3 regions of the Streptomyces lasalocidi genome follow, and region 3 is predicted to be linked to each of the others. Evidence: predicted binding sites of a transcription regulator. Region 3 holds the regulator's gene; each other region holds the start of a gene.
What was found. The regulator HrcA, encoded in region 3, represses chaperone genes, less so after heat shock. The targets are predictions, from matches to a motif close to TTNGCACTCNGNNNNNCNGAGTGCNAA.
Positions count from the first base shown of each region.

Region 1: the regulator HrcA is predicted to act here: its motif matches at 2,560-2,586, upstream of groES (co-chaperone GroES).
Region 2: the regulator HrcA is predicted to act here: its motif matches at 2,459-2,485, upstream of groL (chaperonin GroEL).

Region 1 is NZ_SZNQ01000001.1:4,611,604-4,615,556, reverse strand. Features, by position in the region: gene E4U91_RS20950 (ester cyclase) at 1-258, shown strand, start outside; gene groL (chaperonin GroEL) at 344-1,966, opposite strand; gene groES (co-chaperone GroES) at 2,105-2,413, opposite strand; gene E4U91_RS20935 (polysaccharide deacetylase family protein) at 2,655-3,461, opposite strand; gene E4U91_RS20930 (polysaccharide deacetylase family protein) at 3,458-3,953, opposite strand, start outside.
Region 2 is NZ_SZNQ01000001.1:3,550,849-3,554,801, reverse strand. Features, by position in the region: SAM riboswitch class I at 1-40, shown strand, start outside; gene thrC (threonine synthase) at 59-1,345, shown strand; gene E4U91_RS15800 (MoaD/ThiS family protein) at 1,342-1,620, shown strand; gene E4U91_RS15795 (cold-shock protein) at 2,047-2,250, shown strand; gene groL (chaperonin GroEL) at 2,649-3,953, shown strand, end outside.
Region 3 is NZ_SZNQ01000001.1:2,621,825-2,625,777, reverse strand. Features, by position in the region: gene hemW (radical SAM family heme chaperone HemW) at 1-240, shown strand, start outside; gene E4U91_RS11725 (DUF3097 domain-containing protein) at 280-1,095, opposite strand; gene E4U91_RS11720 (MBL fold metallo-hydrolase) at 1,127-1,852, opposite strand; gene hrcA (heat-inducible transcriptional repressor HrcA) at 2,004-3,020, shown strand; gene dnaJ (molecular chaperone DnaJ) at 3,021-3,953, shown strand, end outside.

The sequences.
Region 1 (3,953 bases), 2.0 Mb from region 3:
TGGCGCGGCGCCTTCGACTTCGTGTTCACGGTCGAGGACCTGGTCGCGCAGAGCGGCCGGGCCTGCGCCCGCTGGACCTGGAACGCCACCCACACGGGCGACTTCCTGGGCATCGCCCCCACCGGCGAGCGGGTCACCATGACCGGGATGACGATGTGCGGCTTCGGTTCTGACGGCAAGATCACCGAGCTGTGGTGGCAGCACGACCAGCTGGGGCTGATGCGGCAACTGGGGGCGCTGGAGCCGCTGGAGCGGTGACCCGGGGCCGGGGGAACGCGCGGTGCCCGGCACCCCCCGTGAGGGGTGCCGGGCACCGTTCGTTCAGCTCAGGCCAGCTCAGGGCTCAGTGGGAGTGCCCGTGGCTGTGGCCCGCGGCCGGCTCTTCCTCTTCCTTCTTCTCGACGACCAGGGTCTCGGTCGTGAGCAGCAGGGAGGCGATGGAGGCGGCGTTCTCCAGGGCGGAGCGGGTGACCTTGACCGGGTCGATGACGCCGGCCTTGACCAGGTCGCCGTACTCGCCGGTGGCGGCGTTGTAGCCGCTGCCCTTCTCGAGCTCGGCGACCTTGGAGACGATGACGTAGCCCTCGAGGCCCGCGTTCTCGGCGATCCAGCGCAGCGGCTCGACGGCGGCCTTGCGGACCACGGAGACGCCGGTGGCCTCGTCGCCGGTCTTGTCGAGGTTGCCCTCGAGGACCTTGACGGCGTGGACCAGGGCGGAGCCACCACCGGAGACGATGCCCTCCTCGACCGCGGCGCGGGTCGCGGAGATGGCGTCCTCCAGACGGTGCTTCTTCTCCTTCAGCTCCACCTCGGTGGCGGCGCCGACCTTGATCACGCACACGCCGCCGGCCAGCTTCGCGAGGCGCTCCTGGAGCTTCTCGCGGTCCCAGTCGGAGTCGGTGTTCTCGATCTCGGCCTTGATCTGCGCGACGCGGCCCTGGACGTCGGCGGAGTTGCCGCCGCCGTCGACGAGGGTGGTGTCGTCCTTGGTGACGGTGACGCGGCGGGCGGAGCCGAGCACGTCGATGCCGACCTGGTCGAGCTTGAGGCCGACCTCCTCGGAGATGACGGTGGCGCCGGTCAGGACGGCCATGTCCTGCAGCATCGCCTTGCGGCGGTCACCGAAGCCCGGGGCCTTGACGGCCACCGCGTTGAAGGTGCCGCGGATCTTGTTGACGACCAGGGTCGACAGGGCCTCGCCCTCGACGTCCTCGGCGATGATCAGCAGCGGCTTGGAGGAGTTGGTCTGGATGACCTTCTCCAGCAGCGGCAGCAGGTCGGCGATGGAGGAGATCTTGCCCTGGTTGATGAGGATGTAGGGGTCCTCCAGGACGGCCTCCATGCGCTCCTGGTCCGTCACAAAGTACGGCGACAGGTAGCCCTTGTCGAAGGCCATGCCCTCGGTGAAGTCCAGCTCCAGGCCGAAGGTGTTGGACTCCTCGACGGTGATGACACCGTCCTTGCCGACCTTGTCCATCGCCTCGGCGATGAGCTCGCCGACCTGCTGGTCCTGGGCGGACAGCGCGGCGACGGCGGCGATGTCGGACTTCTCGTCGATCGGGCGGGCCGAGGCGAGCAGGTCCTCCGAGACCGCCTTGACCGCGGCGTCGATGCCCTTCTTCAGGGCGGCCGGGGAGGCACCGGCGGCGACGTTCTTCAGGCCCTCGCGCACCAGCGCCTGGGCGAGCACGGTGGCGGTGGTGGTGCCGTCACCCGCGATGTCGTTGGTCTTGGTCGCCACCTCCTTCACCAGCTGGGCACCGAGGTTCTCGTACGGGTCCTCGATCTCGACCTCACGGGCGATCGTGACACCGTCGTTGGTGATGGTGGGGGCGCCGAACTTCTTGTCGATGACGACGTTGCGGCCCTTGGGGCCGATCGTCACCTTGACCGTGTCGGCCAGCTTGTTGACGCCGCGCTCGAGGGCGCGACGGGCGTCCTCGTCGAACTTCAGGATCTTCGCCATGACAGCGGGAGCCCTCTCGAAATCTTGGGCGGAAAAACCGGGTGTAATGAGCCGCGCCCCCGGCGCCCGGCTGATTAATGGTCGCGGGGGCCAGGGGCGCAGATCTAGCAAAGGCGCTTCACGAGGAAGCGGGGTGAACTACTTCTCGATGATCGCGAGCACGTCGCGAGCCGAGAGGACGAGGTACTCCTCGCCGTTGTACTTCACCTCGGTGCCGCCGTACTTGCTGTACAGGACGACGTCGCCGACCTTGACGTCGAGCGGCAGGCGCTCTCCGTTCTCGAAGCGGCCCGGGCCCACGGCGAGGACGGCGCCCTCCTGGGGCTTCTCCTTCGCGGTGTCCGGGATGACCAGGCCAGAGGCCGTGGTCTGCTCGGCGTCGAGCGGCTGGACCACGATGCGGTCCTCGAGCGGCTTGATGGCAACCTTGGAGCTGGCGGTCGTCACGATCCGACCTCCCCCTTCGGAGATCTCACGGGGTTAACTGTCTGAGGTGGCGACCAGGTCGATCCGTCGTCGCGGGTGCCGGACCTGCCCGTCGCGTTGTTGGCACTCTCACGTGGGGAGTGCCAGAGCCGAGACTATGACCGCGATTAGCACTCGGTCAAGCGGAGTGCCAACGACGCCCGGTGTGTCCGCGCCGGACACCCCCGTGCCCGGGGCTCCCGCGGGGCGGTTTCAGAGGTAGTCAGAGGTAGTCCTCCAGATGTCCCACCGTCAGTCCCTGCCCCTGGACGGCCCGCAGCAGACGCGTGGTGCGCTCCCGCAGCCCCGGGCCGGACAGCTCGTCGGGGTCGACGGTGACGATGTCGCCGGGGAGCAGCCGGTGCGGGCCGTGGGTGAAGGTGAGCTCGGGGGCCCCCATGGCGGCCCGCCACAGGACGACGGCCGTGATGCCGCAGTCGGCGGCGGCGCGCAGGGTCGTCGTGTCGTACGTGCCGTAGGGCGGGCGGAACAGGCGCGGGCGCACGCCGAAGCGAGCGTGGAGCTTGTCCTGCTGGCCGCAGATCTCGGCGCGCTGGCCGGCGGGGGGCAGGCCGCGCAGGGCCGCGTGGTCCAGGGTGTGGTTCTCCAGGTCGGCGCCGACCGCCCGCAGGCGCGCGAAGTGGCCGTAACCGGGGCCGACCACGCTGTCGGTGAGGAACATGCTCACCGGGAGCCGCAGTTCGCGGACCATGTCGACGAAGCGGGGGTCGCGTTCGGCGCCGTCGTCGTAGGTGAGGAAGACCACGGGGTCGCGGGTGGGGACCCGGTCGACGACGCGGGGCGGGGCGGAGCGCGACGGGCCGCCGGGCAGCGGGTGGCGCGGGGCGGGGGCCAGCGGGGTGGCCAGGCCCCAGCGCCGGTGGGCGGGTGCGGCGGCCGCGCCGTGCGGGTGCACGCGTTCGGCGGCCTTCTTGCCGAGCCGTTCGATGGGGTCGACCGACTGGGCGCAGCCGGCCAGGACGAGCAGTGCGGTCGCCGCCGCGGCGGCCGCCAGCCCCCGGGGCCTCACAGGTAGTCCTCCAGCCGGGCCACCGCGTACCCCTTGGCCGTGACCTTGTTCAGGAACCGGCGGACCATGTCGGGCATGGTGCCCTTCCACTCGCTGCGGCCCCGGAAGTGGGTCAGCACGATGTCGCCGGGGTGCAGGTCGCGGTCGCCCTCGCGGTAGTCCCAGTGGTCGACGAAGACCTCCTCGTCCCACAGCGCGGCGTAGCGGATCCCGCAGCTCTTCGCGGCGCGCAGGGTGTCCCGGTCGTAGTTGCCGTAGGGCGGCCGGAAGACGGTCGGGCGCCTGCCGTACCGCTCCTCAAGGACGCGCTGCATGCCGCAGATCTCGGCCTTCTGGCGGGCGTAGGACAGCGCCGGCAGGTAGGGGTGGTGCAGCGTGTGGTTGTTCAGGGTCACGCCCGCGGCCTGCATCCTCTTGAAGTAGCCGTAGTCCTCCTTGATCAGGAAGTCGGAGAGGAAGGCGGTGTACGGCACCTTCAGGTCACTCATCATG
Region 2 (3,953 bases), 930 kb from region 3:
ATCCGTCTCACGGCGAGATGCGTCGTGAGGAAGATGAGGAGAAAGGGCCTCGCCTCACATGGCTGCGCAGACTGTTGAAAGCACCACCGACTCCACCGTCGACCTCGGCCCCGCGGCTGCCCTGAGCTGCCGCGAGTGCGGCCACCGCGTCCCGCTCGGACCGGTCTTCGCGTGCGAGGAGTGTTTCGGCCCGCTCGAGATCGCCTACGACTTCTCCGCCTACGACACCGAGGAACTGCGCAAGCGGATCGAGGCGGGCCCGGCGAACATCTGGCGCTACGCGCCGCTGCTGCCCGTCCCCGCGGACGTGGCCGACAAGCCGAACATCAACCCCGGCTGGACCAAGCTCGTCCAGGCCGACAACCTGGCCCGTGAGCTGGGCGTCGAGCCCGGCAAGCTGTTCGTCAAGGACGACTCCGGCAACCCGACGCACTCCTTCAAGGACCGCGTCGTCGCGCAGGCCCTGGAGGCCGCGCGCGCCTTCGGCTTCACCACGCTGTCCTGCTCCTCGACGGGCAACCTGGCCGGCGCGGTGGGCGCCGCCGCCGCCCGGGCCGGCTTCCGCAGCTGCGTGTTCATCCCGCACGACCTGGAGCAGGGCAAGGTCGTCATGGCCGCGGTCTACGGCGGCGAGCTCGTCGGCATCGAGGGCAACTACGACGACGTGAACCGCTTCTGCTCCGAGCTGATCGGCGACCCGGCGGGCGAGGGCTGGGGCTTCGTCAACGTCAACCTGCGGCCGTACTACGCCGAGGGCTCCAAGACGCTGGCGTACGAGATCTGCGAGCAGCTCGGCTGGCGGCTGCCGGACCAGATCGTCGTGCCGATCGCCTCCGGCTCCCAGCTCACCAAGATCGACAAGGGTCTGCAGGAACTGATCAAGCTGGGTCTCGTCGAGGACCGGCCGTACAAGATCTTCGGCGCCCAGGCCGAGGGCTGCTCCCCGGTGTCGACCGCCTACAAGGCCGGTCACGACGTGGTCCGCCCGCAGAAGCCGAACACCATCGCCAAGTCGCTGGCCATCGGCAACCCGGCGGACGGGCCCTACGTCCTGGACATCGCCCGGCGCACCGGCGGTGCCGTGGAGGACGTCACGGACGAGGAAGTCGTCGACGCCATCAAGCTGCTGGCCCGCACCGAGGGCATCTTCGCCGAGACGGCGGGCGGGGTGACCGTGGGCGTGGCGCGCAAGCTGATCGGCGCCGGCGTGCTCGACCCGTCGCTGACCACGGTCGTCCTCAACACCGGCGACGGCCTGAAGACCCTCGACGCGGTGGCCGGCACCGGCCTGACCGCCACCATCCGCCCGACCCTGGACTCCTTCCGAGAGGCTGGCCTCGCATGAGCGTGACCGTCCGCATCCCCACCATCCTGCGCACCTACACCGGCGGCCGGGCCGAGGTCGCCGCCGAGGGCGCGACCCTCGCCGAGGTGATCGAGGACCTGGAGAAGCACCACACCGGCATCGCCGCCCGCGTCCTCGACGACCAGGGCAAGCTGCGCCGGTTCGTGAACGTCTACGTCAACGACGACGACGTCCGCTTCGAGCAGGGCCTGCAGACGGCGACCCCGGACGGCGCGGGCGTCTCCATCATCCCGGCCGTCGCCGGAGGTCAGTAACCCTCGGTAATAGCGATGACCGCGCGTACATCGAATTGCCCCCACCGTAAGAGAAGCGGAGGGGGCAATTCCATGTGATTGAGCGCGGTACAGTTGGGGAACCCGCCCCGGATCCATGAATCGGCGGGCCTTGATTCCTGCCGCGTGCCCGATGAGAAGTAGCCAAACTGTGCACTGCTCCCGCGGCTTATGTGCCTTTTGTGGAGCCCGACTTGCCCTGAATTCGGGCGAATTCTGGCCACATTCCGGATCGTCTGCGTCCAGAATTCTCGTCCGATTGACCTGTTGCAGACGGCAGTTGGACAGATACATTCAGCCGCGGTCGACGCGTTCCGGCGCACGCCCCCAACCAGTCTGGGGGGTGAGGTCTGACCCGGATCCGCGAAGTGCGGATCTGTGCAAGGGCCAGTAATAGGGGAGTTAGGCATGGCTCAGGGCACCGTCAAGTGGTTCAACGCGGAGAAGGGGTACGGCTTCATCGCGGTCGACGGTGGTGCGGACGTCTTCGTCCATTACAGCGCCATTCAGATGGACGGCTACCGCACCCTTGAAGAAGGCCAGCGGGTCGAGTTCGAGATCTCGCAGGGCCAGAAGGGCCCGCAGGCCGACATGGTTCGCGTCACCGCCTGAACGTTCACCGCCTGAACGTTCTTCCGCAGTCACTCACCGAGGGGTCCGCGCCCGCCCAGGGCGCGGACCCCTCGCCCGTGTGCGCGGGGTCTCGCGGGGCCGGCCCTGTTCGCCTCGGGCTGAGACGTGGCCCGGTCCCCGAGAGCCGCTTGCGCCCGCCCGCCGCCCGACCGCCGCCCCCCAACGAGCACTCGCTCCGCGAGCGCGCCTTGCACTCTCGTAGTGCGAGTGCTAATCATTGGCGTTAGCACTCTGAAGGTGAGAGTGACAGCGAAGGACCGGGTCGGTGAGGCCCGCGGGCCGGGTGGGGCAAGGAACCACCGGGTCGGCGAGCCGTCCGTCGCGGGCGCGGGCGCGGTCCGAAGGAATCACCCCCAGTCCTGGAGGGACCACTTCACATGGCCAAGATCATCGCGTTCGACGAGGAGGCGCGGCGCGGCCTCGAGCGCGGCATGAACCAGCTCGCGGACGCCGTCAAGGTCACCCTCGGCCCCAAGGGCCGCAACGTCGTCCTCGAGAAGAAGTGGGGCGCCCCCACGATCACCAACGACGGTGTCTCCATCGCCAAGGAGATCGAGCTCGAGGACCCGTACGAGAAGATCGGTGCCGAGCTCGTCAAGGAAGTGGCGAAGAAGACGGACGACGTGGCCGGTGACGGCACGACGACCGCCACCGTCCTGGCCCAGGCACTGGTCAAGGAAGGCCTGCGCAACGTCGCCGCCGGCGCCAACCCGATGGCCCTCAAGCGCGGTATCGAGAAGGCCGTCGAGGCCGTCTCCGCCGCCCTGCTGGAGCAGGCGAAGGACGTCGAGACCAAGGAGCAGATCGCCTCCACGGCCTCCATCTCCGCCGCCGACACCCAGATCGGCGAGCTCATCGCCGAGGCCATGGACAAGGTCGGCAAGGAAGGCGTCATCACCGTCGAGGAGTCGCAGACCTTCGGTCTGGAGCTCGAGCTCACCGAGGGCATGCGCTTCGACAAGGGCTACATCTCCGCCTACTTCGCGACCGACATGGAGCGTATGGAGGCCGTCCTCGACGACCCGTACATCCTGATCGCGAACTCCAAGATCTCCAGCGTCAAGGACCTGCTCCCGCTCCTGGAGAAGGTCATGCAGTCGGGCAAGCCGCTGCTGATCATCGCCGAGGACGTCGAGGGCGAGGCCCTGTCGACCCTGGTCGTCAACAAGATCCGCGGCACCTTCAAGTCCGTCGCGGTCAAGGCCCCGGGCTTCGGCGACCGCCGCAAGGCGATGCTGAACGACATCGCCATCCTCACCGGCGGCGAGGTCATCTCCGAGGAGGTCGGTCTCAAGCTCGAGAACACGACCGTGGACCTGCTGGGCAAGGCCCGCAAGGTCGTCATCACCAAGGACGAGACCACGATCGTCGACGGCGCCGGCTCCTCGGAGCAGGTCGCGGGCCGCGTGAACCAGATCCGCGCCGAGATCGAGAACAGCGACTCCGACTACGACCGCGAGAAGCTGCAGGAGCGCCTGGCGAAGCTCGCCGGCGGTGTCGCGGTCATCAAGGCCGGTGCCGCCACCGAGGTGGAGCTCAAGGAGCGCAAGCACCGCATCGAGGACGCCGTGCGCAACGCCAAGGCGGCCGTCGAGGAGGGCATCGTCGCCGGTGGTGGCGTGGCCCTGCTCCAGGCCTCCCAGGTGTTCGAGAAGCTGGAGCTCGAGGGCGACGAGGCGACG
Region 3 (3,953 bases):
CCGGGTGCGGGGCGTGAGGTGCTGTCCGAGGAGGACCGGCGGGTCGAGCGCGTCCTGCTGGAGCTGAGGCTGCGCGAGGGCGTGCCGCTGTCCCTGCTCAAGCAGGACGGCCTCGCGGCGTCCCGCCGGGCCCTGTCGGACGGCCTCCTCCAGGAGGGACCGTACGGGCAGGGCCGCGCGGTGCTCACCCTGCGGGGGCGGCTGCTGGCGGACGCGGTGGTGCGGGACCTGGTCGACTGAGGGACCGGGCCGCTCTCGACGTCCGGGCCGGCGCCGCCCTCAGGCCCCGGCGTCGCCCGTCACGAAGTCGATCAGTTCCTCCACGCGGCCCAGGAGCTCCGGCTCCAGGTCCTTGTACGACCGCACCCGCTTGAGGATCGCCTGCCACACCGCGCCGGTGTTGTCCGAGGGCCAGCCCAGCGCCCGGCACACCCCGGTCTTCCAGTCCTGGCCGTGCGGGACCCGGGGCCACGCCTCGATGCCCAGGGCGGACGGCTTCACCGCCTCCCAGATGTCGATGTACGGATGGCCGACGACCAGGGCGTGCTCGCTGGTGACCGACTGTGCGATGCGCCACTCCTTGGTGCCGGGGACCAGGTGGTCCACCAGGACGCCGAGGCGGGCGTCGGGGCCGGGGGCGAACCCGTCCACGATCGACGGGAGGTCGTCCACGCCCTCCAGGTACTCCACGACGACGCCCTCGACGCGCAGGTCGTCGCCCCAGACCTTCTCGACCAGCTCGGCGTCGTGCCGGCCCTCCACGTAGATGCGTCCGGCCCGGGCGACGCGGGCGCGGGCACCGGGGACGGCGACCGAGCCGGAGGCCGTGCGGGTGGGGCGTGCAGGGGCGGACGCGGGGGGCCGCACGAGGGTGACCACCTTGCCCTCCAGCAGGAAGCCCCGGGGTTCCAGCGGGAACACGCGGTGCTTGCCGAAGCGGTCCTCCAGGGTCACCGTGCCCGCCTCGCAGCGCACTACCGCGCCGCAGAAGCCGGTACGGGGCTCCTCGACCACCAGGTCGGGCTCCGCCGGGACCTCGGGGACCGGCTGGGACTTCTTCCACGGAGGGGTCAGGTCGGCGGAGTACTGGCGCATTCTGATGACGATAGGGAAAGCTCCCGCGCCGTTACGGCGACACGCCGAACCGGGCCGCCAGCGCGTCGCGTTGGGCGCGGACGAAGGCCGCGTCCACCACCGCGCCGTGTCCGGGCACGTACAGCGCGTCGTCGCCGCCGAACGCCAGCAGCCGGTCCAGCGCGGCCGGCCAGCGCGACGGCACGGCGTCCGGGCCCGCCTGGGGCTCACCGGACTGCTCGACGAGGTCGCCGCAGAAGACCACCTCGGTCTCGCCGGGGACCAGCACGGCGAGGTCGTGGGCGGTGTGGCCGGGCCCCACGTTGGCGAGCAGCACCTGCCGGTCGCTGCCCAGGTCGAGGGTCAGCTCGCCGGAGACCGGGTGACGGGGCCGGACCAGCGCGGTCACGGCCTCCTCGGCGGTGTCCTCGTCCAGCCCGTTGCGCACCGCGTCCGCCCGCAGCTCCTCGGCGCCCGCGGCGAGCACCGCGTCCGTCCCGACCGCGGCGTACACCTCGGCGCCCGCCAGGGCGGCCGCGCCGAACACGTGGTCGAAGTGGGGGTGGGTGAGCGCGAGATGGGTCACACGGCGCCCGGTGAGCCGCTCGGCCTCGGACCGCAGCCGCGCCCCCTCGGCGAGGCTCGACCCGGCGTCGATCAGCAGCGCCCCGTCCCGCCCGGCGACCAGCCCCGCCGTGCAGTCCCAGCCCGGCAGCCGCACCCGCCCCACCCCCGGTGCGACGCGCTCCCACCCCAGCTCTTCCCAAGTCACCGTCATACCGGGACGCTAGCGGTACTGCCCCCGGCCGCGGGGCCGACCTTGCCCTGCCGGTACCCCACCGCCGTACACTGGGCCGGGGAACGCTGGCACTCACGATCGAAGAGTGCCAGGTGGACGTCTCGGGGACGATTTTCTGGAGGTGCGCGCGATGCTGAGTGAACGCAGGCTCCAGGTGCTGCGCGCCATCGTCCAGGACTACGTGGGGACCGAGGAGCCGGTGGGCTCCAAGGCGCTCACCGAGCGGCACAACCTCGGTGTCTCCCCGGCCACCGTGCGCAACGACATGGCGGCCCTGGAGGACGAGGGCTACATCGCCCAGCCGCACACCAGTGCCGGGCGCATCCCGACCGACAAGGGCTACCGGCTCTTCGTCGACAAGCTCGCGGGCGTCAAGCCGATGACGGCGCCCGAGCGGCGGGCCATCCAGAACTTCCTGGGGGGCGCCGTCGACCTCGACGACGTGGTGGCCCGCACGGTGCGGCTGCTCGCGCAGCTCACCCGGCAGGTCGCCGTCGTGCAGTACCCGTCGCTGACCCGGTCCACCGTGCGCCACGTCGAGCTGCTCTCGCTGGCGCCCGCGCGGCTGATGCTGGTGCTCATCACGGACACCGGCCGGGTCGAGCAGCGGCTGGTCGACTGCCCGGCGCCGTTCGGCGAGTCCTCGCTGGCGGACCTGAGGGCGCGGCTCAACAGCCGGGTCGCGGGCCGCCGCTTCGCGGACGTGCCGGGGCTGGTGGAGGACCTGCCCGAGGCATTCGAGGCCGAGGACCGCGGTACGGTCTCCACGGTGCTCTCCACCCTCATGGAGACACTCGTCGAGGAGAACGAGGAGCGGCTGGTGATCGGTGGCACCGCCAATCTCACCCGCTTCGGACATGACTTTCCCCTCACGATCCGGCCGGTGCTCGAGGCGCTGGAGGAGCAGGTCGTGCTCCTCAAGTTGCTGGGCGAGGCGCAGGATCCGGGCGTGACCGTGCGCATCGGTCACGAGAACGCCCACGAAGGACTCAACTCCACGTCCGTCGTGTCGGTCGGCTACGGTTCGGGCGGCGAGGCAGTGGCCAAGCTCGGCGTGGTCGGACCGACCCGCATGGACTACCCGGGAACGATGGGAGCGGTACGCGCAGTGGCACGGTACGTCGGACAGATCCTGGCGGAGTCGTAAGTGGCCACGGACTACTACGCCGTTCTCGGCGTGCGCCGCGACGCGTCGCAGGAAGAGATCAAGAAGGCCTTCCGGCGGCTCGCGCGCGAGCTGCACCCGGACGTCAACCCGGACCCGAAGACCCAGGAGCGGTTCAAGGAGATCAACGCCGCCTACGAGGTGCTCTCGGACCCGCAGAAGAAGCAGGTCTACGACCTCGGCGGCGACCCGCTCTCGCAGGCCGGGGCCGGTGCGGGGGGCTTCGGGGCCGGCGGCTTCGGCAACTTCTCCGACATCATGGACGCGTTCTTCGGCACGGCGTCGCAGCGCGGGCCGCGCTCGCGCACCCGCCGCGGCCAGGACGCGATGATCCGGCTGGAGATCGACCTCGAGGAGGCGGCCTTCGGCACCACCAAGGACATCCAGGTCGACACCGCGATCGTCTGCGGCACCTGCAACGGCGAGGGCGCGGCCCCCGGCACGACCGCCCAGACGTGTGACATGTGCCGCGGCCGCGGCGAGGTGTCCCAGGTGACCCGGTCGTTCCTGGGCCAGGTCATGACGTCCCGGCCCTGCCCCCAGTGCCAGGGCTTCGGCACCGTGGTGCCGACCCCGTGCCCGGAGTGCGCGGGCGACGGGCGGGTGCGCTCGCGGCGGACGCTCACCGTGAAGATCCCGGCCGGCGTCGACAACGGCACCCGGATCCAGCTCGCGGGCGAGGGCGAGGTGGGTCCCGGCGGCGGCCCCGCCGGCGACCTGTACGTGGAGATCCACGAGCTGCCCCACGCGATGTTCCAACGGCGCGGCGACGACCTGCACTGCACGGTCACCCTGCCGATGACCGCGGCGTCGCTCGGCACCAAGGTGCCGCTGGAGACGCTGGACGGCCTGGAGGAGGTCGACATCCGGCCCGGTACCCAGTCCGGCCAGTCGATCCCGCTGCACAACCGGGGC